One region of the Priestia sp. GS2 genome, then DNA from elsewhere that is predicted to be linked to it. Evidence: a T-box and tRNA genes for the amino acid it is inferred to sense, from the RefSeq annotation. Region 1 holds a T-box; the other regions hold tRNA genes.
What was found. A T-box is a leader RNA that pairs with one kind of tRNA and senses whether it is charged. The one in region 1 lies ahead of tyrS (tyrosine--tRNA ligase), so its partner is inferred to be a tRNA-Tyr.
Positions count from the first base shown of each region.

Region 2: it encodes a tRNA-Tyr, which carries the amino acid that the T-box ahead of tyrS (tyrosine--tRNA ligase) is inferred to sense. The anticodon was not compared.
Region 3: it encodes a tRNA-Tyr, which carries the amino acid that the T-box ahead of tyrS (tyrosine--tRNA ligase) is inferred to sense. The anticodon was not compared.

Region 1 covers NZ_JAZGJX010000001.1:1,164,329-1,173,686, reverse strand. Annotated here, with positions in the region: gene tyrS (tyrosine--tRNA ligase) at 1-962, opposite strand, end outside; T-box leader at 1,002-1,217, opposite strand; gene V2145_RS05990 (MarR family transcriptional regulator) at 1,212-1,724, opposite strand; gene V2145_RS05985 (LysR family transcriptional regulator) at 1,859-2,722, opposite strand; gene V2145_RS05980 (substrate-binding domain-containing protein) at 2,753-3,358, opposite strand; gene V2145_RS05975 (putative quinol monooxygenase) at 3,424-3,711, opposite strand; gene V2145_RS05970 (iron-containing alcohol dehydrogenase) at 3,728-4,894, opposite strand; gene V2145_RS05965 (zinc-binding dehydrogenase) at 4,908-5,891, opposite strand; gene V2145_RS05960 (type 1 glutamine amidotransferase domain-containing protein) at 5,955-6,617, opposite strand; gene V2145_RS05955 (putative polysaccharide biosynthesis protein) at 6,754-8,367, opposite strand; gene V2145_RS05950 (DUF4188 domain-containing protein) at 8,517-8,996, opposite strand.
Region 2 covers NZ_JAZGJX010000001.1:3,265,333-3,274,690, reverse strand. Annotated here, with positions in the region: rRNA gene V2145_RS16635 (23S ribosomal RNA) at 1-1,302, shown strand, start outside; rRNA gene rrf (5S ribosomal RNA) at 1,522-1,637, shown strand; tRNA gene V2145_RS16625 (tRNA-Asn) at 1,648-1,722, shown strand; tRNA gene V2145_RS16620 (tRNA-Ser) at 1,726-1,817, shown strand; tRNA gene V2145_RS16615 (tRNA-Glu) at 1,832-1,906, shown strand; tRNA gene V2145_RS16610 (tRNA-Val) at 1,925-2,000, shown strand; tRNA gene V2145_RS16605 (tRNA-Met) at 2,017-2,093, shown strand; tRNA gene V2145_RS16600 (tRNA-Asp) at 2,098-2,173, shown strand; tRNA gene V2145_RS16595 (tRNA-Phe) at 2,183-2,258, shown strand; tRNA gene V2145_RS16590 (tRNA-Thr) at 2,273-2,348, shown strand; tRNA gene V2145_RS16585 (tRNA-Tyr) at 2,358-2,441, shown strand; tRNA gene V2145_RS16580 (tRNA-Trp) at 2,448-2,521, shown strand; tRNA gene V2145_RS16575 (tRNA-His) at 2,531-2,606, shown strand; tRNA gene V2145_RS16570 (tRNA-Gln) at 2,614-2,688, shown strand; tRNA gene V2145_RS16565 (tRNA-Gly) at 2,697-2,771, shown strand; tRNA gene V2145_RS16560 (tRNA-Cys) at 2,787-2,860, shown strand; tRNA gene V2145_RS16555 (tRNA-Leu) at 2,879-2,967, shown strand; tRNA gene V2145_RS16550 (tRNA-Leu) at 2,997-3,078, shown strand; gene V2145_RS16545 (fructose-1,6-bisphosphatase) at 3,337-5,265, shown strand; tRNA gene V2145_RS16540 (tRNA-Gly) at 5,417-5,490, shown strand; gene V2145_RS16535 (B3/B4 domain-containing protein) at 5,614-6,279, opposite strand; gene queG (tRNA epoxyqueuosine(34) reductase QueG) at 6,390-7,526, shown strand; gene V2145_RS16525 (amidase domain-containing protein) at 7,602-8,492, shown strand; gene trmL (tRNA (uridine(34)/cytosine(34)/5-carboxymethylaminomethyluridine(34)-2'-O)-methyltransferase TrmL) at 8,551-9,051, shown strand.
Region 3 covers NZ_JAZGJX010000001.1:3,131,694-3,141,051, reverse strand. Annotated here, with positions in the region: rRNA gene V2145_RS15935 (16S ribosomal RNA) at 1-430, shown strand, start outside; rRNA gene V2145_RS15930 (23S ribosomal RNA) at 655-3,589, shown strand; rRNA gene rrf (5S ribosomal RNA) at 3,770-3,885, shown strand; tRNA gene V2145_RS15920 (tRNA-Glu) at 3,895-3,969, shown strand; tRNA gene V2145_RS15915 (tRNA-Val) at 3,992-4,067, shown strand; tRNA gene V2145_RS15910 (tRNA-Tyr) at 4,080-4,163, shown strand; tRNA gene V2145_RS15905 (tRNA-Gln) at 4,170-4,244, shown strand; tRNA gene V2145_RS15900 (tRNA-Lys) at 4,249-4,321, shown strand; tRNA gene V2145_RS15895 (tRNA-Arg) at 4,328-4,404, shown strand; tRNA gene V2145_RS15890 (tRNA-Pro) at 4,410-4,486, shown strand; tRNA gene V2145_RS15885 (tRNA-Gly) at 4,510-4,583, shown strand; tRNA gene V2145_RS15880 (tRNA-Ile) at 4,588-4,661, shown strand; gene V2145_RS15875 (IDEAL domain-containing protein) at 4,696-4,932, opposite strand; gene V2145_RS15870 (TVP38/TMEM64 family protein) at 5,126-5,728, shown strand; gene fabG (3-oxoacyl-ACP reductase FabG) at 6,061-6,801, shown strand; gene addB (helicase-exonuclease AddAB subunit AddB) at 6,980-9,358, shown strand, end outside.

The DNA.
Region 1 (9,358 bases):
GCTTTTTCACCATGGTACATTCGCACAATCGTTTTCCCCAGCTGCATCTTTACATCTCTAGGATGTTTCGTGTTTATTGTTAAACCTCGTTCCATTTCCTCAATCTCTTCTAAAGGGACATCCGTAGCAAGTTTGTAATACTTTATCATGAGCTCATCTGGAATTGACATTGCTTTTCCGTACATATTCCAAGGTTCTTCATCGATACCAATATAGTTCTGTTTAGATTTAGACATCTTCTCTATTCCATCTAACCCTTCTAATAAAGGCATAAGCATGGCCACTTGCTTTTCTTTTCCATACTTCTCTTGAAAGTGACGTCCCATTAAAATATTAAAGTGCTGATCGGTTCCACCAAGCTCAATGTCACATTCTAGTTCTACAGAATCGTATCCCTGCATAAGTGGGTAGAAGAATTCGTGAAGAGAAACTGGCTTTCCTTCTCCTAAACGCTTTTCAAAGTCATCTCGCTCTAATAAGCGTGATACGGTAATTTTCCCTGCCAAATTAATGACATCTTCAAAATTAAGCTTTGATAGCCAAGAGGAATTATAGTGAAGTTCTACTTTGTTCATATCTAGCACTTTTCCAAATTGTTCAAAATACGTTTTCGCATTATGTTTGACTTCCTCATCGGTTAATTGTTTTCTCGCAATAGACTTGCCGGTTGGGTCACCAATTTTACCTGTGAAATCACCAATTAAAAGCTGAATAACATGCCCATTTTCTTGAAATTGACGAAGCTTATTTAATACGACTGTATGCCCTAAGTGAACATCGGGTGCTGAAGGATCTAATCCCAGCTTAATTTTTAGCGGTACACCTGTTACAATTGACTTTGCTACTTTTTGTTTCAGCTCATCGGCAGGGATAATTTCCTGAGTCCCAACACTATATAATTTGTACTGCCTTTCAATCTCTTCTTTTTGATTCTCTGTTGCTTGCGCTAAAAAGTTTTCCATTTTACTTCCTCCTTAAAATAATAAAAACCACGCCCCTAAATAAGGGACGTGGTTCTTACACGCGTTACCACCCTTGTTGAAGAGAGTTCCCTCTCTTCCACTTCATTTTTTAACGGCTCTTCACCGTTCTTTGCTTCTACACAAAGAAAGCTCAAGGAATGTAATTCACTTTTATCTATATACCAGTTCACACCGTCCACTGGCTCTCTGAAAATAGGGAGATAAAAGCTACTAAGATCCTCTCAATGCCTATACGTTATTAATATTTTGAATTATATAGCGAAGCTGCTCAGCTAGCCGTTCTTGCTCACTTACTTCCATTGAATGAACAAGCTTCTTTTCACCTTGATGAAATTTTGGATACAGCTCTTTGATTACTTGTTCACCTTTCTTTGTTAAGCTAATGCTAACACGCCGTCGATCTCTTGGATCAGCACTGCGCTCACATAGGCCTTTGCGCTCTAATGTATTCGTAATAGTACTAATTGTGGCCGTCGTAACGCCTGAAGAAGCAGCTAATTCTTTTGTTTCCATCGGACCCCATACCCACACATCATATAATAATGAAAATGCAGTCCACGATAGCTTATGAGCTGAGAGTACGTCCCGTTCCATTACAATACGTAAAGATTGAGCTGCTCGGTAGAGGTTTGTAGCAACCGCTACTGCGTGTAAATCAACGTCTTTTCCTAGACTTTCAGATAAAACCTTTAAGCGATCTACTTCTTCTATTCGATGTTTATATTTATTTTTCTTATCCATTCGCACCTTACCTTTAATTTTCAGAATCATTAGCTACCTAACGATTAATTTGTATAGGTGTAATTAAACTATAGTTTCATCTAAAAAGCAAGCCCTACTATAAAAATAGCATGAAGCCAACACGGGGCTTCATGCTATTTTTGCAGCTTCAAAAGTGTCTCTTGAAACGCTGGATGGCTTTTATGATCCGATTTATAAGCTGCATAAATTGTATTCGATACGCACATCGTTGAAAACAATACTTTAGAGCGGTTTTGTGCAATTGAATCTTGAATTAAATATGTTGGTAGGATACTTATACCCATACCTTGCTCAATTGCTTCTAATATGGCTCTTAAATCTGGAATAACGTGAGAAGGCTGAATATCCGGACGCTTTTTAAAATGCTCGCGCCAGTATCTTCTAATAATCGGAAGCTCCAAGCCATATGTGAGCCACGTTTGTTTTTTCAACCATACTTCTAGTTCATCCTGTTGTAAGCTTGGCTCTTCAAGCTGAGCGGGAGCAGCAACCACAAACGTTTCCTCTTCAATTTTCACACAATCAATTCCAGCCTGCTGAAGCTTTTGAGTTGTAATAATGAAATCTACTTCGTCTCGCTCAAGCTTTTCTAATAGAATCTGTGCGACTCCAAACTGAACGGTAAAGCGCAGATTCAAATCTTTAATTTTGGGAAGAGATCCTTTTGTAAAATATTCAACAGGTGACCCAATTCGCATAACCGGCGCTAACGAGGAAGACTCATGCCGAAGTTCTAGAGACGCTGTCTCAAGACTTTCAATCAAGGGAACAATTTTGGTATAAAGTTCTTTTCCTTTATCTGTTGGAATCATTTTACGTGGTGCTCGAATAAAAAGAGGTTCTCCTACTTCCGCTTCTAATGCAGACAAATGCTGACTCATCGCAGGCTGTGTCAAAATACGTGCTCTAGCAGCAGCGGATACTGAACGATGTTTATATATGCTAATAAAACTGCGGTACCATTCAAAATCAATCATGTTCTATCCTCCGAGCTTATAAACTTATCTTTAGTATACCAAAAGTGCTACTTTTTCGTCGCAAGCTTGGACAATTGGCTTCACAACCTCTGCATTTCGGTAAGCTAAGTAAATTTGATTTGTAACAGCTAGGTCTAAGAAAAGAACTTGGCACTTTTTTTCAGCAACGGATTGCTCAATCAAATATGTCGGCAAGACACTCATTCCCATACCCGCTTCTATGCCTTTTAGAATTCCTCTTAAGTCAGGAATAACGTGAAAAGGTTCCATTTCTGCTCTTTCATTAAAATGTTGCTTCCAAATTCGTCGAATAATAGGAAGTTCTCTACCATAACTAATCCAGTTCTGTTGCTCCAGCCACGCTTTTCTATTACTTGCCGGAATTGCTTCAAAACTATTCGGTGCTACAATCACGAACTTCTCTTCCTCAATTTTTAAGTAGTTTACACCATCTACTTCATATTTCTTTGTCGCCAACACGGCATCAAGATTACCTTCTACAAGTTCCTCTAGCAGTGGATAGGTAAGACCAAATTGAATATCATAGCGACAGTTCGCCTGACAAAGGTAATTTAACGCTCTTTTAACAAAAAACTCAGATGGAGCCCCCATACGAATTTGATGACAAGATTCCATAGTATACATATCCTTTCTTATACACATAAACAAAGCACCGCTCCTTTCAGAAGCGATGCTTTCATTTAAAATAACCGGAGTTGGTGTACTTCTCTCAACTCAATAATGTCTCGAATAGCTTCTCGGTATTGTTGATAATGAGAGGAGTTAATATGAAGCTGAAAAGCTTTTTCTGAAGCCCAGCGTTCATAGAAAATAACTGTGCCCTTTTCCTCTTTAGACGAGTGAGCAGCATAAAGAATGCAGCCTTCTTCTTGCTTAGAAGGTTGAACAACATGAGCAACAGCTTTTTGCAATTCTTCTTCATAGCCCTTTTTGGCTTTTAACTTTGCATGGATAATAACTGGTTCCATTGAATAAATTCCTTCCTTACAAAGAGCGACGTAAGATATCTTTTACGTCTTCTTTACGAAGGGGAACATAGCTTCCTAATGTTTCACCGCGAACCATTGAACGATCTGCCATTAAATCTAGCTTTTCATCATCGATATTGTAGTCAGCTAACTTAGAAGGTGCTCCAATTGAAGTCCAGAAGGTACGTAAAGCAGCAATGGTTTCACTTGCAACTTGTGAATCTTCTTTTCCTTCACGATTAATATCAAACACTCGTTCTCCAAGCTGTGCTACTTTGGCTGGATTTTGACTAGCAACAAATTCCATCCAGTTAGGGAATAAAATAGCAAGACCTCCGCCGTGGGGAATATCATAGACAGCAGACACTGCGTGCTCAATCATATGCGTAGCCCAATCAGTTTTTACCCCCATTGAAAGCGTGCCGTTTAGCGCAAAAGTTCCGTTAAGGAGCATAACTTCACGGTGCTCATAGCTTTCTAGATTTTTCATAAGTTTCGGAGCGGTTTCAATCATTGTGCGAAGGATTGACTCACCGATACGCTCTTGAAGAGGCGCATTTTGAGAAGCATGAAAATATTGCTCAAATACATGAGACATAATATCCACGATTCCATATACCGTTTGATCTTGAGGTACAGTATACGTAAGCTGTGGATCTAAAATGCTAAACTTCGGATAAGTATGAATTGATCCAAACGAACGCTTTTCATTTGTTTCCCAGTTGGTGATAACTGCTCCACCGTTCATTTCAGAGCCCGTTGCAGCTAATGTTAGAATGGTTCCAATAGGTACAGCAGATGTCGGAACAGCTTTTTTCATGACAATATCCCAAGCACTACCTTCATAATGGGACCCAGCAGCGATCGCTTTTGCACAGTCGATAACACTACCTCCACCAACTGCTAAAATAAGGTCTACTTCATGTTGACGAACAAGCTGAATCCCTTTTTCAACCGTTGTTAGACGTGGGTTCGGCTCCACTCCACCTAATTCAACCACCTGTACATCTGCTTCATTTAAAAGCTCTTGCACTTTATCGTATAAACCGCTGCGCTTAATGCTTCCACCACCATATAGTAGTAAAACACGGTTGCCATAAGCTTTCACTTCTGCTGGTAAAGCCGCTAATTGGTCTTTTCCAAAAATTAATTTTGTGGGATTATGATATTGAAAATTTTCCATTGTTTCTCTCCTTTTATTTGTTCATATCAACGACAATTTTTCCTTTTACATGGCGCTCTGACAGCTCCGCTAGAGCTTGTGGTACTTCACTTAACGAAATCACTCTTTCAACGAGCGGAGATACTTTTTTCTCTTGTACTAACTGTAAAAATTCGTCACCCATTTTTGCCAAGTCACGTTCGGCAATTTCATCATGGTTATGATGAATAGCGTTCAGCGCTACTTCATGGAACGAAATGACTTTCGTAAAAGGCTTCACTTTCGTATAGTCAGGTGCTCCAGCAATATGGGCAATATGTCCATTGTAAGCAATTAAATCTAAAGAAGCAGTTGCGTTATCACGACTTACCGTGTCTAACACGGCATCTACGCCTCGTTCGTTTGTGATTTCCATCACTCGTGCTTTCACGTCTTCTTCTCGGTAATCAATTACATAATCTGCTCCTAGTGATTTTACGTACTCGTGATTATGAGCAGAAGCTGTTGAAATGACGGTTTTCCCTGCTGCTTTTGCTAATTGAATTCCAAAACCACCAACACCACCAGCACCTCCATGAATTAAAATTGTATCAATCGCATTCATTGGAAGTTTGCGAAATAATGCTTGGTAGGCTGTATAACCAGCTGTTGGAAGTGCTGCTGCTTCTACAAAAGTAATAGAATCTGGAATACGAGAAATCGTATGAGCCGTTGTTACACCGTACTCTGCATATCCACCTTTTTTATTGAAATCACCGTGATACACAACACGGTCACCTTTTTTCCATTCCGTAATTCCTTCTCCAACTTCTTCTATCGTACCGGCTACGTCTAACCCTAAAATATGTGGATAAACCCAGCTAGGGTTGCCGTTTGTAGCCGTTTTATAATCAACTGGATTTAAACTTGCTGCTTCTACTTTTACAACAACTTCTCCCTTTTTCGCTACAGGCTTTGCCATTTCTTCAATTTTCATTTCACGCCATGTGTTTGGCTCATGTAATAATAATGCTTTCATTGCTGATCACTCCTATTCAGAGATTCCCCCTATAAAAGCTTGTACTTCTATAGGAGGTTTTATTTATGCTAATTGTTTAATTACTTCTTTCGCTACGCTAATTGTTGATTGTGGATTTTGACCTGTAATCAAGTTTCCTTCTACTTGAAGATGGTTTGTCCAGTTCGCTGCTCCTACAAAGTTAGCACCTAGTTCACGAAGACGTGTTTCTAAAAGAAACGGCATAAACTGGTCAAGCGTTGTTTCTCTTTCTTCTTCATCTGTAAATGCTGTAACTGATTTCCCTGCTACTAGCGGTGTACCATCTGACAGTGTCACTCCAACTAAACCAGCTGGTCCGTGACAGACCGCTGCCACAATTTTGTTATCTTCATAAAGTTCACGAATAACAGCCTGCAACTTTTCATTGTCTGGAAGATCAAACATTGTACCGTGTCCACCAGGTAAGAAAATCGCATCAAATATTGATACATCCGCAATACTATCTAGTTTTACCGTATTTTCTAAATGAATAGCCGTATCAAGCATTTCTTGTGGAACATCCCCTTCAAGGCTTCGGTCATCAACCGGTGCTTTTCCACCTAAAGGACTTGCTACTGTTACGTTGTATCCCTTCTTTGTAAATTCAAGATATGCTTCACCAAACTCTGAAAGCCATAGTCCTGTTTTATGATCATCGTTCATTTTATCTGCTGTTGTTACAACCATTAAAATATGTTTTGACATATTAAGTTCCTCCTAAAAGCTTGTATTGTTTTGTACTACAAGTCATATTGTACGACCTGATTTCCGATAATACAAATTAGAAAATATATCTTTATCTATAAATATATTTATAGATAAAGAACCAAGGAGAAAAGCATCATGATGCTTTTCTCCTTGGCTTTTTAAATAGCTCTCGTATTTGCTTGTTACTAAAACTGCATCCCGCGTAAATACATGCTCCTGCTATCGTTGAAAGAGTAGCGGTAAGAACAGAAACCATGTGATCCTGCACAACGCCTGTTAACTGAACCGTTAACAATTTGTTCATGATAAACACAACGATTCCCATTAATGCAACGTGCATAATGGATATTTTCACTTTGGCAAGCTCAGGTATAATACGATACGACAGAGCTTTTTTAATAAGGTGAAAATTATATAAAACGGATACACCGTACCCTATGTACGTAGCCAAAATTGGTGCAAGTTCTTTAAAAGATGAAAGCAGTGCAATATTTAGAATGAACTTCAGTATAATACCAGTTAGTAGACCAACAATTACTTTTTTCTGCTGGTTAACCCCTTGTAAAATAGCTGCTGTAATAGTGAATAAACCAAATAAAATGGCCATGGGTGCGTACCATTGGAGAACAAAACCTCCCAGCTCATAGCTGCTGCCTGATGGAAAAATCATTCGATAAATAGGTTTTGCTAACAGCGATAAACCAACCGCAGCCGGAAACGTCAAAAAGAAAAAGAGCTGCAGAACCTGCGTGATTTTCTGCTTAACTTCATTTTCGGCGCCTTTTGTATAAGAAGTCGTAATGCTTGGTAGCAGCGACATCCCAAAAGCAGTTGCTAGTGAGACTGGAATCATTACCAAAATTTGCGCAAGGCCAATAACTGCGTTGATTGTTTCAGCTTTTTCCTGGGTATAGCCAATTGACTGAAACAATGCATTAACTGTAAACGTATCAATATTTTGATAGATAGGAATGGCTAATCCAACAATCACAAATGGAATGCTATAACTTAATAGCTCTTTTAACATTGAAGCAATGGAAATGCTTTTATTTTCTTGGCTGTTCTGTACTTGTTTGTAAATAAAATGCTTGCGCTTTTGATACACAATAACTAATACAAGAAGACCTGCGCCCCCTCCTACTGCTGCGCCAAATGTCGCCACTCCAACCGCGCTCGTTATACTACCATTAAACATCGTTAACACAGCATACGCTCCACATACAATAAATACAACGCGAACGACCTGCTCAATTACCGTACTCAAAGCCGAAGGTCCCATTGATTGATTACCTTGAAAATATCCTCGTAGCAAGCTCATTGCTGGAATAATGAGAAGAGCAAAGCTGACCATTCGAATTACGTAAATTACGTCATCCATACTATTTCCACTTCCGTCTTGCCTTCCAACGACGAAATGAGCTAGAGTTGGAGCTAAAGCATATAAAGTTGCGCATGCTATAAACCCAGTCACCATCATTAAAAATAAGCCAAACCTTAATAAATCTTGACTTGCCCGATAGTTTCCTAGCTCATTATATTTTGACACATATTTAGAAACGGCTAGCGGGAGACCCATTGTCGACAAGCTAATCATAAGACCATAAGGCCCATACGCATATTTGTAAAGAGCGTATCCTTCATCTCCGACCAAGTTCATAAATGGAATAATATAAACAAACCCTAAGATTTTTGAGATAAGCGTAGCAGCTGTTAAAAAGAGCGTGCCACGTACTAACTTGTTATTCATATTTCTCTCCTCGCTAAAAAAGCAGCTACCAGCTACTTTTAACCTCTTCACCTTTCGCTTCAACCTTGAACGTTTCATTACTTTTTTCTATTTTTCTACAAAAACGTTTGAGCACTATTAGTACTTTGAAAGTGTAACTAGCAATGAAATTATAACTGCTCTTTCGTCAATCTTTCTCTCGCAGACTCTAACCCTCGATTTACAGGTCTGTGTCCTTTTGCTTTTGCAAGCCCAAACAGCGGCATGTTTGCATAAATGGACTCATATGCATTTTCTTCGACTTTATACGTTTCATGATAGATTCCAACTGTTCCATCGCTTCCAATTCGCTGATTAAACTTCTTCCATGCTTTTAAATGACGAGATCCTTTTGCATAAGACTCAAGTTGTTCAAAGCTTTTCCAGTATTGTATTAAAGTAATGGTTTTCCATGAAAAAGATATTTCCGTATGTAAAAAACCAAGCTCTTTGTTTTGATAAAGTTCTTTAATCATAGGCGGCATGGCCATAAATACAGGAAGCCATTTTGAGAAAGAAAATAGTTTATTAATTCTCATACCGATAATAAACACAACCATATTTTCGCTTGAATCTACCGTATAGCGCCCGCTGTGAATCTGCTTTGCCAACACCTTCACCTCCCAGTAATCATGTATATTTTACCAATAATTCCAAAGGAACACTATAACTAAAATTACATTTTTTACATATTATCTGTTGATTACAGTTAGTAGAGATAGTAAAAAAATAAGTTACAGTTAACTGTAACTTCATCATTAAAATGTAAAAGTTGATAATATGCGAGTGTATACCGCTAATGAACTTACAGAAATTACACAGCAATACAATTCATAAAACTTACAACTATTCGCTACTGTACCTAACTCGGCTTATTTCCACCACTAGAACTCATTCACAATAAGCGCACATACACAGATAAACACCTCACATATGGAAAAGACACCTTAACACTCAGTCGTACAGAAGAAAC
Region 2 (9,358 bases), 2.1 Mb from region 1:
GAGGCGGGAGGTGCCCGTACCGCAAACCGACACAGGTAGGCGAGGAGAGAATCCTAAGGTGATCGAGAGAACTCTCGTTAAGGAACTCGGCAAAATGACCCCGTAACTTCGGGAGAAGGGGTGCTCTGGTAGGGTGTATAGCCCGAGAGAGCCGCAGTGAATAGGCCCAGGCGACTGTTTAGCAAAAACACAGGTCTCTGCGAAGCCGCAAGGCGAAGTATAGGGGCTGACGCCTGCCCGGTGCTGGAAGGTTAAGAGGAGGGGTTATCCTTTGGGAGAAGCTCTGAATCGAAGCCCCAGTAAACGGCGGCCGTAACTATAACGGTCCTAAGGTAGCGAAATTCCTTGTCGGGTAAGTTCCGACCCGCACGAAAGGCGTAACGATCTGGGCACTGTCTCAACGAGAGACTCGGTGAAATTATAGTACCTGTGAAGATGCAGGTTACCCGCGACAGGACGGAAAGACCCCGTGGAGCTTTACTGTAGCCTGATATTGAATTTTGGTACAGCTTGTACAGGATAGGTAGGAGCCTGAGAAGCCGGAGCGCTAGCTTCGGTGGAGGCGTCGGTGGGATACTACCCTGGTTGTATTGAAATTCTAACCCGCAGCCCTGATCGGGCTGGGAGACAGTGTCAGGTGGGCAGTTTGACTGGGGCGGTCGCCTCCTAAAGAGTAACGGAGGCGCCCAAAGGTTCCCTCAGAATGGTTGGAAATCATTCGTAGAGTGTAAAGGCACAAGGGAGCTTGACTGCGAGACCTACAAGTCGAGCAGGGACGAAAGTCGGGCTTAGTGATCCGGTGGTTCCGCATGGAAGGGCCATCGCTCAACGGATAAAAGCTACCCCGGGGATAACAGGCTTATCTCCCCCAAGAGTCCACATCGACGGGGAGGTTTGGCACCTCGATGTCGGCTCATCGCATCCTGGGGCTGTAGTCGGTCCCAAGGGTTGGGCTGTTCGCCCATTAAAGCGGTACGCGAGCTGGGTTCAGAACGTCGTGAGACAGTTCGGTCCCTATCCGTCGTGGGCGTAGGAAATTTGAGAGGAGCTGTCCTTAGTACGAGAGGACCGGGATGGACACACCGCTGGTGTACCAGTTGTCTTGCCAAAGGCATCGCTGGGTAGCTATGTGTGGACGGGATAAGTGCTGAAAGCATCTAAGCATGAAGCCCCCCTCAAGATGAGATTTCCCATAGCGCAAGCTAGTAAGATCCCTGAAAGATGATCAGGTTGATAGGTCAGAGGTGGAAGCACGGCGACGTGTGTAGCTGACTGATACTAATCGATCGAGGACTTAACCAAATTAGAAAAGCGAAGGCGACTGTTCAATTGTGAAAGGCGTTGGAGCTTCTGATAGGGAAACCGCTTTTTGGTTTCAATAACAGAAGTGAAACGACCGAACAATTAGGAGCCGTAGCTAGACAGTAAACTTAGTACTCAGCAAAATGTTATCTAGTTTTGAAAGAATAAAAACTCAAAAAAGTCTTGATTTCTTTCGAAAATGTTGTATAATATAATATGTCTGGTGGCGATAGCAGAGAGGTCACACCCGTTCCCATGCCGAACACGGAAGTTAAGTTCTCTAGCGCCGATGGTAGTTGGGACTTTGTCCCTGTGAGAGTAGGACGTTGCCAGGCTTTATAAGATTCCACAGTAGCTCAGTGGTAGAGCAATCGGCTGTTAACCGATCGGTCGTAGGTTCGAGTCCTACCTGTGGAGCCATTTGGAGAGCTGTCCGAGTGGCCGAAGGAGCACGATTGGAAATCGTGTAGGCGGTTAACGCTGTCTCAAGGGTTCAAATCCCTTGCTCTCCGCCATTTACTTATTAAATGGCCCGTTGGTCAAGTGGTTAAGACACCGCCCTTTCACGGCGGTAACACGGGTTCGAATCCCGTACGGGTCACCATTATTCTTATACATAGTTGGAGGATTAGCTCAGCTGGGAGAGCACCTGCCTTACAAGCAGGGGGTCGGCGGTTCGATCCCGTCATCCTCCACCATTTACATTCTTATCATCGCGGGGTGGAGCAGTCTGGTAGCTCGTCGGGCTCATAACCCGAAGGTCGCAGGTTCAAATCCTGTCCCCGCAACCAAAGTGGTCCCGTGGTGTAGCGGTTAACATGCCTGCCTGTCACGCAGGAGATCGCGGGTTCGATTCCCGTCGGGACCGCCATTATAAGAAGGCTCGGTAGCTCAGTTGGTAGAGCAAAGGACTGAAAATCCTTGTGTCGGCGGTTCGATTCCGTCCCGAGCCACCATCTTATGAAAACATGCCGGTGTAGCTCAACTGGTAGAGCAACTGACTTGTAATCAGTAGGTTGGGGGTTCAAGTCCTCTTGCCGGCACCATGTTTTTCTGGAGGGGTAGCGAAGTGGCTAAACGCGGCGGACTGTAAATCCGCTCCTTCGGGTTCGGCAGTTCGAATCTGCCCCCCTCCACCATCTTATAGGGGTATAGTTTAAAGGTAGAACTACGGTCTCCAAAACCGTCAGTGTGGGTTCGATTCCTACTACCCCTGCCAATTAACACGGCGATTGTGGCGAAGTGGTTAACGCATCGGATTGTGGTTCCGACATTCGTGGGTTCGATTCCCATCAGTCGCCCCATTTTTATTGGGCTATAGCCAAGCGGTAAGGCAACGGACTTTGACTCCGTCATGCGTTGGTTCGAATCCAGCTAGCCCAGCCATATAATATGCGGAAGTAGTTCAGTGGTAGAACACCACCTTGCCAAGGTGGGGGTCGCGAGTTCGAACCTCGTCTTCCGCTCCATATTTTGAATAAAGTGGCGGCATAGCCAAGTGGTAAGGCAGAGGTCTGCAAAACCTTTATCACCGGTTCAAATCCGGTTGCCGCCTCCATTATTCACAATAAGTCCTGCCGGGGTGGTGGAATTGGCAGACACACAGGACTTAAAATCCTGCGGTAGGTGACTACCGTGCCGGTTCAAGTCCGGCCCTCGGCACCATTTATATTATTTCTGCCTTTTTTTATTTTGCCAGTGTGGCGGAATTGGCAGACGCGCACGACTCAAAATCGTGTTCCTTCGGGAGTGTCGGTTCGACCCCGACCACTGGTATTAGTTTTTACATAAACGGTAATAAAGTCAAGACTTCAACATCTCTGTTGAAGTCTTTTTTGTTTTCTTTATTTACTCAACCGCTTAAATGTTATGGCAGGTTAAATAAAATTTGTAAATTAGTTAACAAAATGTAATTCATCTCTCTAGAAGTCGAGTCTGAAGAGGTGTACAATAAGTACTAAAGATTAAAGACTCATGCAGTAAGCATATTTCGCTGCTGAGGTGATAAGTTAGTGTGAAAGGGGATACATAGTTTTGAACGTAAATTATTTAGATTTACTGGCTAAGAAGTACGATACGGAAGAGAAAGTTGTCACGGAAATTATTAATCTAGAAGCAATTCTTAATTTACCAAAAGGAACAGAGCACTTTGTAAGTGATTTACACGGCGAGTATCAGGCCTTTCAGCACGTATTACGAAATGGGTCAGGAAACGTAAAAGAAAAGATTAAAGATTTATTTAAGGATACTTTATCTCAACAAGAAATCAATGAATTTGCGACGCTTGTTTACTATCCAGAAGAGAAGCTGAAGATTATCAAGGCAAACTTTACTCGCAAGCAAGAGCTACGTGATTGGTATACGACAATGATTAATCGCATGCTTGATTTAGTGTTGTATGCATCATCGAAGTATACACGTTCAAAGGTACGTAAAGCCCTACCGGAGCAGTTTGCTTATATCATTGAAGAGCTTTTATATAAAACAGATGAATTCACGAATAAAGAGCATTATTATCATAAAATTGTGCAGCAAATCATTTCGTTAGGACAAGCTGATAAACTTATCTCGGGACTGGCCTATACAATTCAGCGTTTGGTTGTCGATCATTTGCATGTCGTTGGAGATATTTATGATCGTGGTCCCGAGCCTGATAAAATCATGGAAACTCTTATTAACTATCATTCTGTCGATATTCAGTGGGGAAACCATGACGTTCTTTGGATTGGAGCTTTTGCAGGTTCGAAAGTATGCTTAGCCAATATTGTTCGTATTTGTGCACGTTACAATAACTTAAATATTATTGAAGATGCGTATGGTATTAACTTACGACCGCTTCTAAACTTAGCAGAAAAATATTATGATGATAATCCTGCTTTCCGCCCAAAAGAAAATGTAGGTTCGCAACTATCTGAACATGAGCGTTTACAGATTACAAAAATTCATCAGGCTATCGCAATGATTCAGTTTAAACTTGAAATGCCAATTATTAAAAGACGCCCGTATTTTAATATGTCAGAGCGACTATTGCTTGAAAAAGTTAACTATGAAACAAATGAAATTACACTTGGAGATAAAACGTATCCTATTGAAAACGGATGTTTTGCAACTGTGAACTCTGAAAATCCACAAGAACTCTTAGAGGAAGAGGAGCAGGTTATTGAGAAATTATTGTTTTCAGTTCAACATTCTGAAAAGCTAGCAAGACATATGAACTTTCTTATGAATAAAGGAAATCTTTATCTAAAATATAACGGTAACTTACTTATCCATGGGTGTATTCCTTTAGATGAAGAAGGAAATATGGAAAAGATGACGATTGAAGGCAAGTCTTATTCTGGTCGTCAGCTGTTAGATGTGTTTGAGCAATATTTACGCTCTGCTTTCGCCCATCCGGATCAGACGGATGATTTAGCAACTGATATGGTTTGGTATTTATGGACAGGTGAATATTCATCGTTATTTGGAAAACGAGCGATGACGACGTTTGAGCGCTATTTTATTAAAGAGAAAGCAACGCATAAAGAAAAGAAAAATCCATATTATTACCTTCGTGAAAAAGAGGATATGTGTCGTCGAATATTAGCTGATTTTGGGTTAAATCCAGACCATGGTCATATTATTAATGGTCACACGCCTGTGAAAGAAATAGAGGGTGAAAATCCTGTTAAAGCAAATGGCAGAATGATTGTCATTGATGGTGGATTTTCAAAAGCATATCAATCACAAACTGGAATTGCAGGATATACGTTATTGTCTAATTCTTACGGCATGCAGTTAGTTGCTCATAAGCACTTTAACTCTAAAAAAGATATCTTATTGGACGAAGCTGATGTACTATCCGTTAAGCGACTGGTTGATAAAGAGTTAGAAAGAAAAATGGTAAAAGAAACAAATGTAGGTGAACAGATATTAGAAGAAATTTCAGTTTTAAAAGCTTTAAGAGATTATCAATATAGCTAAGAAATGTGCTTTGCAAGATGGCTTGCAAAGCACATTTTTTATAGAAAATTAATAGTTCGTTAATATCTTCACATAAATTTAATAGAAGGGTTGCAATTCATGTCGAAAGGTATTATAATTAATGTTGTTAAGAGATAATACAACTTTATCTGCGGGTGTAGTTTAATGGTAAAACCTCAGCCTTCCAAGCTGATGTCGTGAGTTCGATTCTCATCACCCGCTCCATACATATTGTGATCACAACGCAGTATCTTGTTTACCAAAAACAAGGTGTTGCGTTTTTTATATTTTTAAGGTTATAGTGAATGAAAAAAGACGTTTATCTACTATAGATAAACGTCTTTGTGATTAGTTGATAAGCGAATAGGAAGCTTCTCCACCATGAATTTGTGTAAACATAGTGCTCAGAGAATCAGTTAGTTTTAAAGAGCTTTCATTGGATAGAGAAGGTTTTAAGAAGATGATTTGAAGTGCTTCAGACGTCTGTTCAGAAACGGGAGCTCGATTGGAGTCCACATAAGGACTTCCGAATGGACCTTTTTCATCTGATAATACAATTTTATTATGCAGAGATACTTCTCGACCATTAATTGCACGATAGCTTTCATCTTCATTCCCAAGACGTAACGAAATGTTTCCTTTTAAACAGCTTTTATCGTAAATGCCTAAAGGTACTTCGTATTGAAGAGAAAAGAAGTTATTTAAGTCTACAGCTGAATTAATGGTCGGCAAGTACGTTTGTTTTTGAATTCGACGAAATAATGCTTCAATTGAGGGACGATATTTGCTTGGGTCCGTTCCAAACTCCTTAAACACGCTTCTCCATTCTTTAATTCCTTCAAAAGAAGTGATGGCTTTATCTTGTAAATCAAAATAAATTGATTCTTGAAAGAGTCGTAATCTGCCTTTTAACATTTGTGGAGCTTCGCTTACTTCAATATTTTGATATTGAATAATACCTAGTTTAATATCATTATTTTTTTCTTTGATTTCTGATGAAATAATAACGTTCATATAAAATACCACCTTTTCATTTGTAAGTTATGTATAGAGTAGAATTGTTCCAGTGAAAATGATAATAAAAGCAATTCTACGCATTGAATTTTAAAAGGAGAATAGCATAAATGGATTTTCAACAGTTAAAAAAAGAAGTAATTGCCTATAGTAAAGAGATAGGTATTGATAAAATTGGTTTTGCTAGTGCGTCAACATTTGAGACGTTAAAAGATCGCTTATTAAAACAACAAGAATTAGGCTACGCTTCAGGGTTTGAAGAACCTGATATTGAGAAACGTACGAATCCAACGCTCCTGGTTCCAAAAGCGAAGTCAATCATTGCCATTGCTCTTGCATATCCTTCTAAAATGCCTGGTGCACCAAGAAGTACAAAAGAAGACCGAAGAGGCATTTTTTGTCGTGCTTCTTGGGGACAAGATTATCATACCATTTTACGAGATAGGCTCCAAAAACTTGAGTCATTCTTAAAAGAAAAGGTTCAAGGAGTTGAAGTGAAATCTATGGTGGACACGGGCGAGCTATCTGACCGTGCCGTTGCTGAGCGAGCTGGGATAGGCTGGAGTGGAAAGAATTGCGCGATTATTACGCCCGAGTTTGGTTCATACGTCTATTTAGGTGAAATTGTTACGAATATACCATTTGAACCAGATCAGCCAATTGAAGATCAGTGTGGTACTTGTAATAAATGTGTTGAGGTATGTCCAACAGGTGCATTAGTCACAGGAGGACAGCTTAACTCTCAGCGCTGTATTGCTTTTTTAACTCAAACAAAAGGTTTTTTGGCAGATGAATTTCGAGACAAAATTGGCAATCGCCTATACGGTTGTGATACGTGTCAAACGGTATGTCCTGAAAATAAAGGAAAAGACTTTCACTTTCATCCCGAAATGGAACCAGATCCTGAAATCGCAAAGCCGAAATTAAAGCCATTGTTAACAATGAGCAATCGTGAGTTTAAAGAAAAATATGGTCATGTATCAGGCTCTTGGCGTGGAAAAAAACCAATTCAACGTAATGCAATTATCGCACTTGCTCATTTTAAAGATGAAACGGCTATACCTGATTTGATTAAAGTAATGAAAGAAGATGTGCGCCCTGTAATAAGAGGAACAGCAGCTTGGGCATTAGGGAAAATTGGCAACGACGAAGTGTTGCCTCTGCTGGAACAATTAAAAGAAAAAGAGTCAGATGAAGAAGCAAAGCAAGAATTTGAAAAAGGCATTGCCCTTTTAGTAAAGTCATAGAAGTTGAAATTGTTGTGTTAAAAGGTAAGCTGTTCATCATAGCGTATAGTAAAAGCAGAGAAAAGTGGTGAACAGATGCTAGCAAAGAAAAATGTTCTATATACATTGATGAAAGCCAAAGCAAACGGCTACGTGAATCAAGTAATCAGCGAGGACTTTAAGCCTTTTATTGAACATGAATACGAGCTTAAGCAGTCTTTACTGAGAAAAAGAAAAGTAGAAGTTGTGAAGTGTACGGTTAAAGGAGCTATTCATAATGTTCAGAACGAAAACGAGGAAACAACTGTTACGTATCACGTACACAAACGATTTCTATGTAAGCAAGATGATTTATTTTATGTAGAAGAAGACGTAGAAGAGCGATGCGCATTATTTTATAAAGATACGCTTATTCATGATAAATTGCTTCCTATTCATATAGATGAAATAGATGATTTAGAATTCATTATTGATGATAAGGAAGAGGTAGCTAATCGAAATGGATATTATAATCGTCTAGCAGCAGTACAGTATGCAGAAACATATTGGAATACGCCTAATCCAGCTTATAAATACTTTGAGGTAAACTGTACGAATTATATCTCTCAGTGTTTACGAGCAGGAAAAGCACCAATGAGGGGGCAACATAATCGAAGCAAAGGCTGGTGGCTTAGTAAAGATAATTGGAGCTATAGCTGGGCAGTGGCACATTCGATGCATAGTTATCTTCAAAGCTCAAAACAAGGACTGCGGGCCATTAAAAAAAGCTCAGTTAAAGAGCTAGCAATGGGAGATGTCATTTGCTATGATTTTGAAGGCGATGGCAGGTGGAACCACACGACAATTGTGGTGGCAAAGGATGCGGACGGGATGCCTTTAGTTAATGCTAATACGTATAATAGCCGCATGCGCTATTGGGCTTATGAGGATTCGACGGCCTATACGCCAAATATAAAGTATGCTTTCTTCCACATTACCGATCAATAAATAGCTCTTTTGTTTTGAAAAGTTAATGGTATAATGATGAATAGATTTGTATTTAGAGGTGACTATTTTGGGACTACATGTTGTTTTATATCAACCAGAAATTCCAGCTAACACTGGTAATATTGCGAGAACTTGTGCAGCAACGAACACAACTTTACATTTAGTTCGTCCACTAGGCTTCTCTACGGATGATAAAATGTTAAAGCGCGCAGGCTTAGATTATTGGGATTATGTTGAGGTTGTCTATCATGATTCGCTAGAAGAAATTTTTGAAAAGTATCCAGAAGCAGCATTTTACTTCATTACCAAATTCGGAAAGAAGCCGCATTCATCATTTGACTATAGCAATGTGGAAAACGATCACTTCTTTGTGTTTGGGCGCGAAACAAGTGGCTTACCTGATGAAATTATTGAAGCGAATATGGATAGATGTTTGCGTTTGCCAATGACGAAAAACGTTCGTTCTTTAAATTTATCAAATACGGCAGCTATTTTAATTTATGAAGCACTACGACAACAAGAATATGGCGACTTATTAAGAGAAAATCCCCTTGATTAAGGGGATTTCTTTTTTTACAAGGATGACTGTTCTATGTAGGTTAATTCTATTTGCGCTTTACTCCAGGCTTGTCATTGTAACCAGCCGTAAAAATTGCTGATAAAAAAGCAAGTGATACACCTAAAACTAATAGTAACCTCATCGATAGAGCCTCCTTTATTTTTCTTTCATGCTCCTACTAATTATTATAGCTAATTCACGGGATACTGTGAATCTTTAATGTAGACAAAATTCTGAATTTCTTAATTTAAAAAGCATGTTCAAACATTTTACTGCATAGATTGTATTAATCTTGTTCACTAGCACC
Region 3 (9,358 bases), 2.0 Mb from region 1:
CCTTGATCTTAGTTGCCAGCATTAAGTTGGGCACTCTAAGGTGACTGCCGGTGACAAACCGGAGGAAGGTGGGGATGACGTCAAATCATCATGCCCCTTATGACCTGGGCTACACACGTGCTACAATGGATGGTACAAAGGGCTGCAAGACCGCGAGGTCAAGCCAATCCCATAAAACCATTCTCAGTTCGGATTGTAGGCTGCAACTCGCCTACATGAAGCTGGAATCGCTAGTAATCGCGGATCAGCATGCCGCGGTGAATACGTTCCCGGGCCTTGTACACACCGCCCGTCACACCACGAGAGTTTGTAACACCCGAAGTCGGTGGGGTAACCTTTATGGAGCCAGCCGCCTAAGGTGGGACAGATGATTGGGGTGAAGTCGTAACAAGGTAGCCGTATCGGAAGGTGCGGCTGGATCACCTCCTTTCTAAGGATTTTTACAAGACGTACGTTTTGAAGCTTTGTTCAGTTTTGAGAGTTCAATCTCTCATTAATAGAAAGTACATCACTTTCTTCTTATCTAATAAGAAGAATTTTGAGTGCGATTGTTCTTTGAAAACTAGATAACAGTAATAGCTGAGGAAAAGTGAAACTTTTCTTTAATCAAACCAATAAATAACGCAACGCAAGTTGCACCATTTATTCGCTAATGGTTAAGTTAGAAAGGGCGCACGGTGAATGCCTTGGCACTAGGAGCCGATGAAGGACGGGACTAACACCGATATGCTTCGGGGAGCTGTAAGTAAGCTTTGATCCGGAGATTTCCGAATGGGGAAACCCACTGTTCGTAATGGAGCAGTATCTTTATCTGAATACATAGGATATTGAAGGCAGACCCGGGGAACTGAAACATCTAAGTACCCGGAGGAAGAGAAAGCAAATGCGATTTCCTGAGTAGCGGCGAGCGAAACGGAATTAGCCCAAACCAAGAGGCTTGCCTCTTGGGGTTGTAGGACACTCTATACGGAGTTACAAAGGAACGAGGTAAATGAAGAGGTCTGGAAAGGCCCGTCAAAGAAGGTAACAACCCTGTAGTTGAAACTTCGTTCCCTCTTGAGTGGATCCTGAGTACGGCGGAACACGTGAAATTCCGTCGGAAGCTGGGAGGACCATCTCCCAAGGCTAAATACTCCCTAGTGACCGATAGTGAACCAGTACCGTGAGGGAAAGGTGAAAAGCACCCCGGAAGGGGAGTGAAAGAGATCCTGAAACCGTGTGCCTACAAGTAGTCAGAGCCCGTTAATGGGTGATGGCGTGCCTTTTGTAGAATGAACCGGCGAGTTACGATCCCATGCAAGGTTAAGTTGAAGAGACGGAGCCGTAGCGAAAGCGAGTCTGAATAGGGCGTTTAGTATGTGGTTGTAGACCCGAAACCAGGTGATCTACCCATGTCCAGGGTGAAGTTCAGGTAACACTGAATGGAGGCCCGAACCCACGCACGTTGAAAAGTGCGGGGATGAGGTGTGGGTAGCGGAGAAATTCCAATCGAACCTGGAGATAGCTGGTTCTCTCCGAAATAGCTTTAGGGCTAGCCTCACGTAGTGAGAGTCTTGGAGGTAGAGCACTGATTGGACTAGGGGCCCCCAACGGGTTACCGAATTCAGTCAAACTCCGAATGCCAAAGACTTATCCGTGGGAGTCAGACTGCGAGTGATAAGATCCGTAGTCAAAAGGGAAACAGCCCAGACCACCAGCTAAGGTCCCCAAGTATACGTTAAGTGGAAAAGGATGTGGAGTTGCTTAGACAACCAGGATGTTGGCTTAGAAGCAGCCACCATTTAAAGAGTGCGTAATAGCTCACTGGTCGAGTGACTCTGCGCCGAAAATGTACCGGGGCTAAACGTATCACCGAAGCTGTGGATTGACATCTTTGATGTCAGTGGTAGGAGAGCGTTCTAAGTGCTGCGAAGCTAGACCGTAAGGACTGGTGGAGCGCTTAGAAGTGAGAATGCCGGTATGAGTAGCGAAAGACAAGTGAGAATCTTGTCCACCGAATGCCTAAGGTTTCCTGAGGAAGGCTCGTCCGCTCAGGGTTAGTCGGGACCTAAGCCGAGGCTGAAAAGCGTAGGCGATGGCCAACAGGTTGATATTCCTGTACCACCTCCCCGCCGTTTGAGTAATGGGGGGACGCAGGAGGATAGGGTAAGCGCGCTGCTGGATATGCGCGTTCAAGCAGTTAGGCTGATGAGTAGGCAAATCCGCTCATCATAAGGCTGAGCTGTGATGACGAGGGAAATATAGTACCGAAGTTCCTGATTCCACACTGCCAAGAAAAGCCTCTAGCGAGGCGGGAGGTGCCCGTACCGCAAACCGACACAGGTAGGCGAGGAGAGAATCCTAAGGTGATCGAGAGAACTCTCGTTAAGGAACTCGGCAAAATGACCCCGTAACTTCGGGAGAAGGGGTGCTCTGGTAGGGTGTATAGCCCGAGAGAGCCGCAGTGAATAGGCCCAGGCGACTGTTTAGCAAAAACACAGGTCTCTGCGAAGCCGCAAGGCGAAGTATAGGGGCTGACGCCTGCCCGGTGCTGGAAGGTTAAGAGGAGGGGTTATCCTTTGGGAGAAGCTCTGAATCGAAGCCCCAGTAAACGGCGGCCGTAACTATAACGGTCCTAAGGTAGCGAAATTCCTTGTCGGGTAAGTTCCGACCCGCACGAAAGGCGTAACGATCTGGGCACTGTCTCAACGAGAGACTCGGTGAAATTATAGTACCTGTGAAGATGCAGGTTACCCGCGACAGGACGGAAAGACCCCGTGGAGCTTTACTGTAGCCTGATATTGAATTTTGGTACAGCTTGTACAGGATAGGTAGGAGCCTGAGAAGCCGGAGCGCTAGCTTCGGTGGAGGCGTCGGTGGGATACTACCCTGGTTGTATTGAAATTCTAACCCGCAGCCCTGATCGGGCTGGGAGACAGTGTCAGGTGGGCAGTTTGACTGGGGCGGTCGCCTCCTAAAGAGTAACGGAGGCGCCCAAAGGTTCCCTCAGAATGGTTGGAAATCATTCGTAGAGTGTAAAGGCACAAGGGAGCTTGACTGCGAGACCTACAAGTCGAGCAGGGACGAAAGTCGGGCTTAGTGATCCGGTGGTTCCGCATGGAAGGGCCATCGCTCAACGGATAAAAGCTACCCCGGGGATAACAGGCTTATCTCCCCCAAGAGTCCACATCGACGGGGAGGTTTGGCACCTCGATGTCGGCTCATCGCATCCTGGGGCTGTAGTCGGTCCCAAGGGTTGGGCTGTTCGCCCATTAAAGCGGTACGCGAGCTGGGTTCAGAACGTCGTGAGACAGTTCGGTCCCTATCCGTCGTGGGCGTAGGAAATTTGAGAGGAGCTGTCCTTAGTACGAGAGGACCGGGATGGACACACCGCTGGTGTACCAGTTGTCTTGCCAAAGGCATCGCTGGGTAGCTATGTGTGGACGGGATAAGTGCTGAAAGCATCTAAGCATGAAGCCCCCCTCAAGATGAGATTTCCCATAGCGCAAGCTAGTAAGATCCCTGAAAGATGATCAGGTTGATAGGTCAGAGGTGGAAGCACGGTGACGTGTGTAGCTGACTGATACTAATCGATCGAGGACTTAACCAAATTAGAAAAGCGAAGGCGACTGTTCAATTGTGAAAGGCGTTGGAGCTTCTGATAGGGAAACCGCTTTTTGGTTTCAATAACAGAAGTGAAACGACCGAACAATTAGGAGCCGTAGCTAGACAGTAAACTTAGTACTCAGCAAAATGTTATCTAGTTTTGAGAGAATAATCTCAATTCATGTCTGGTGGCGATAGCAGAGAGGTCACACCCGTTCCCATGCCGAACACGGAAGTTAAGTTCTCTAGCGCCGATGGTAGTTGGGACTTTATCCCTGTGAGAGTAGGACGTTGCCAGGCATTTAAATTGGCCCGTTGGTCAAGTGGTTAAGACACCGCCCTTTCACGGCGGTAACACGGGTTCGAATCCCGTACGGGTCACCACTTATTTTTATATAAGAAATTTGGAGGATTAGCTCAGCTGGGAGAGCACCTGCCTTACAAGCAGGGGGTCGGCGGTTCGATCCCGTCATCCTCCACCATTTATTTAAGCTGGAGGGGTAGCGAAGTGGCTAAACGCGGCGGACTGTAAATCCGCTCCTTCGGGTTCGGCAGTTCGAATCTGCCCCCCTCCACCATTTTATTGGGCTATAGCCAAGCGGTAAGGCAACGGACTTTGACTCCGTCATGCGTTGGTTCGAATCCAGCTAGCCCAGCCATTAAGAGCCATTAGCTCAGTTGGTAGAGCATCTGACTTTTAATCAGAGGGTCGAAGGTTCGAGTCCTTCATGGCTCATATTAAGCGCCCGTAGCTCAATTGGATAGAGCGTTTGACTACGGATCAAAAGGTTAGGGGTTCGACTCCTCTCGGGCGCGCCATAGAACGGGAAGTAGCTCAGCTTGGTAGAGCACTTGGTTTGGGACCAAGGGGTCGCAGGTTCGAATCCTGTCTTCCCGACCAGGAAATATTCTTGACTTATATATGCGGGTGTAGTTTAATGGTAAAACCTCAGCCTTCCAAGCTGATGTCGTGAGTTCGATTCTCATCACCCGCTCCATAACGGGCCTATAGCTCAGCTGGTTAGAGCGCACGCCTGATAAGCGTGAGGTCGGTGGTTCGAGTCCACTTAGGCCCACTAAAAAAGAGCATCTAGTTAAGATGCTCTTTTTTCATGTAGATGTTCTTAAAAGAGATTGATATTGAAGAGACAAGTCATAAAATGCAGTACGATCTCGTTCATCTAATGCATAGTTAATTTGCGTTTCTAAAATGGTTTTTTTGTGTTTAAATAAGGCATCGTCAATAAGCATGTCAATGTACATATCAAGCACGTTATCAGCTTCGCGAATTTTTCTTTTGCGAGCGAGGGATTTCATCATCTCGGCGTACGATTTTTCATTGTTCATCCATCATCACCTCTGCAGCCTTTTTCTTAGTATATAGAGTAAGGAACAAAAAAACAACTAATTTTCTAAATTTTTAGACTTATTTTATTGTATAGTGACCAGACAAATATAAATGTTTGAGCACCTTTTGTTTCGGTAATGAAAGTAGTACAATGTTGATTAAGTTAGTAGTCATCAGTTAGGAGATTAAGTAATGGACTTTGATAAAATTAAAGAATACTTAACGCTTGAAGGTGTGCTTGAACTTTTAGAAGAATATCAATCATTTGGTATTATACCGGGACTATTACTTCCTATTCTTGAAGCATTTATTCCGATTTTACCTCTGTTTGCTTTTGTTATGGCAAATGCTGCTGCATTTGGCTTATGGTTAGGTTTTCTAATTTCGTGGGTTGGGTCGTGCGTAGGGTCAATTATTGTTTTCCTTATCTTTCGTCGATATGGACAAGCACGCTTCTTGAATTTTATAAGTAGGCATGCTCAAATTCGAAAGATTATGGCCTGGGTTGAACGCCATGGTTTTGGTCCACTGTTTTTAATGCTATGCTTTCCTTTCACTCCATCAGCTGCTATTAATGTTGTTGCTGGCTTATCCAGAGTCAGTATGCCACAATTTGTGTTAGCGGTTTTAGCAGGAAAAATGGTAATGATTTTTATGATGAGCTTTATAGGAGCTGACTTTATCTCCTTCGTACAACAGCCGACAAAAGCTATTGTTGTTTTAATTGTTATTTTTGTATTATGGGTTGTAGGAAAACAAATTGAGAGGCGCCTAAATGTTCGTATGAACCAGTAGAATAAATGAAGAGGAATTTTCTTTTCTGAATTCATGATTTCGCTTTAGTGGAATATATGTTAAAATAAGGATAAAATTAGCAGGTTTTGCTACACTTTCTAGAATCCCTACACGTTCTTTACCTCACCTTAATCTGTTGATTTCCCTGTTTTCTGAAAAGTTATGAATGTTTTGGGCAATTCTCTACTACATATGTTAGTAAAAGGGTTGTTTAATTCATCGCTTTTGCACATGATTTACGAATACGACGTGCTTGTCGTCAAGTAAAAGGGGGCTATGCATAGTATGGAGGCAAGCCTGTTCTTAAGAACGTTCATACTATGTGGTAGGAGATGAGATTAAAAGACAAGGTGGCAATTATTACAGGCGCTGCAAATGGATTAGGCTTTGAAGCTGCACGGATTTTTGCAAAAGAAGGAGCAAAAGTGGCACTCGTTGATTATGACCAAGCTTTAGGTGAAGAGAAAGCACAGGTTTTACGAAATGAAGGTGGAGACGTCACATTCTTTCAAGTCAATGTTGCAGATCGTGATAACGTAGATGGGATGGTAGAAGAAGTAGTAGAAACCTATAGCAAAATAGACATTTTAGTTAACAATGCAGGAATTACCAGAGATGCAATGCTAACTAAGTTAACAATGGAAGACTTTCAAGCAGTTATTAACGTTAACTTGACGGGTGTTTTTAACTGTACGCAAGCTGTTGTGCCTCATATGGTAGCTCAAGGCAGTGGGAAAATTATTAGTACGTCGTCTGTTTCAGGCGTATATGGGAACGTTGGACAAACCAATTACGCAGCAGCAAAAGCCGCGGTTGTAGGAATGACTAAGACTTGGGCAAAAGAACTTGGGCGTAAAGGAATTAACGTAAACGCTGTTGCACCAGGATTTATTGAAACGAATATGGTAGCTGCTGTTCCAGAGAAGGTCATTAACCAAATGAAATCAACCATACCGCTTCAAAGGTTAGGACAGCCTTCTGATATTGGCTATGCATACTTATATTTAGCATCAGATGAATCCAATTATGTAAACGGAACCGTATTACATGTCGATGGTGGAATTATGATGTAATAGGAAAAATAAACCGTTTTGGTAACGAGCCAAAACGGTTTATTTTATTGGATTTCTTTATGTAAGTCCAGTAAAATAAATGGTAACGAAAAGGGTAAATAACTGATCAGAATATAGAAAGAAAGCTTGTTGAACGTCACTTTTTTTGTGGCGTTCAAATTCGTTAGGGGTGAAGAAAATGCTACAGTTTATGCTGGGTAGGTCTGGAAGTGGTAAAACAGCAGCATGTTTAAATGCTATTCGCCAAGAATTAGCGCGTGAGCCACTGGGTAACCCAATTATTTATATTGTTCCAGAGCAAATGACTTTCCAGTCTGAGTACGAGCTTATTCAAACGCCAGGCTTGGGCGGAATGATGAGAGCTCAAGTCTATAGTTTTACGCGTTTGGCTTGGCGAGTTCTCCAAGAAGCAGGCGGCATTAGTCGTTATCATATTGATCAAACAGGCATGCATATGATGCTTAGAAAAATTATAGAACAACAAAAAGAAGAGCTCATCTTATTTGCAGCAGCATCTGAAAAAGAAGGGTTTATCACAAAGCTAGAAAAGATGTTAAAAGAGTTTAAGCAGTATGGATTAGAGCCTGAATCGTTAGTGACTCTGCAGAAAGAACTTAAAGACAGTAACGAGCAAGTGCTAGCGGATAAGCTGCATGATTTAGGACTTATATATCAAGAGCTAGAAAAACAGCTATTAATGAAGTATGTAGATAGTGAAGATTATTTGAAACTATTAGCTGAAAAAATTCAGCTTTCTTCGTATTTAAAGAAAGCTGTTATTTACGTCGATGGATTTCATCATTTTACAAAGCAAGAACTCGATGTCTTAGTCGAACTTATGAAAGTTTGCTCAGATGTAACGGTCACATTGACGGGAGATTATACGCAAGCAGACTATATACCAGCTGATTTGCAACTCTTTAGATTAACTGGAGAGACGTATAGAGAGTTAACAAAAGTAGCGTTAGAACAAGGAATTGAAATAAAAGATCCCGTTTTATTAAAGGATAATTTTCGCCATTCAAACAGCAAAGAATTGTCTCACTTAGAGAAGTATTATGACGAGCGTCCAACTGTTGAATTTTTTCAGAAGCCAAATGACATTTCTTTATATCCTGCTGTGAGTCGGCGTGCAGAAGTAGAAGGAATTGCAAGAGAAATTCAGCTGCTAGTTAAAGACTCTGATTACCGGTACCGAGATATTGCTTTAGTTGTCCGGAATAAAAATGAGTATGATGAATTAATTGAAACCGTATTTCGCGATTACGAAATTCCATACTTTATTGACCAAAAGCGAGCAATGTTTCACCATCCAATTATTGAATTTATTCGTTCCAGCTTAGAAGTCGTAAGTGGCTCTTGGCGCTATGAAAGTATTTTTCGTGCCATTAAGACAGATATGTTTTTTCCGATAGAAGCTGAGGTTAATAAGCTAAGGGAAGGAATGGACCAATTTGAAAACTATGTCTTAGCATATGGGATTCAAGGTACTAAGTGGACAAATGGTGAAAGGTGGAAGTATCGAAAATATCGTTCATTAGAGGATATGAATCTACCAAAAACAGATGAGGAAGTCCAGTTCGAAGAAAAGATTAATGAGCTAAAAGAACTTGTTGTAAATCCACTTATGAAACTGCAGCAGGAACTAAAGAAAGGAAAGACGGGGAAAGAAAAAGCAAAAGCTCTTTACCTCTTTTTAATAGAGCTCAGTATCCCACAAAAAATTGAGAAGCTTCGTGATCACTGTGAAGAAAATGGAAAGGTACAAGAAGCACGTGAACATGAGCAAGTATGGAAAGCCGTCTTAAACTTATTTGATCAGTTTGTAGAAATGATGGGAGAAGAAAAAGTATCCATCAAGCTGTTTACTGAGCTTTTTGAGACAGGACTAGACAGTATGCAGTTTGCTATTGTTCCACCATCTCTTGATCAAGTCCTCGTTGCAAGCTTCGAGCGCTCTCGTTTTTCCAATATTAAAGCGACCTTTATTGTAGGAGTGAACGATGGTGTGATACCAGCTAAACCTCAGGGGGATAGTATTTTATCTGATCAAGACCGCGATGAATTATTTAAATCAGGTGTGACGTTAGCTCCAACGGGCAAGCAGCAGCTGTTTGATGATCAGTTCTTAATTTATTTAGCGCTTGTAAGCTCAGAAGAAAAGTTATATATCAGCTATCCACTAGCAAATGATGAAGGGAAATCTTTGCTACCATCTCTGGTTATTAATCGATTGAAAGAGCTCTTTCCATTACTTGAAGAAAAGTTATTAATGAATGACCCTACAAGTTTAGAAGAGGAAAAGCAGCTTGATTACATTGCGAATCCACTGTCTACGATGGCTTATTTAGCAAGCAATCTACAAGCTTGGAAACGGCATTATCCAATGAGCGATGCATGGTGGGACGTTTATAACTTTTATATGACTTCAGAATGGAAGACGTATAGTCAAAGGGTTTTGAGCAGTTTATTTTATCAAAACGATGCAAAGCGGTTAACGAAGAAAACAAGTGAGCGCTTGTATGGCAAACATATTCAGGCAAGCGTATCGCGCATG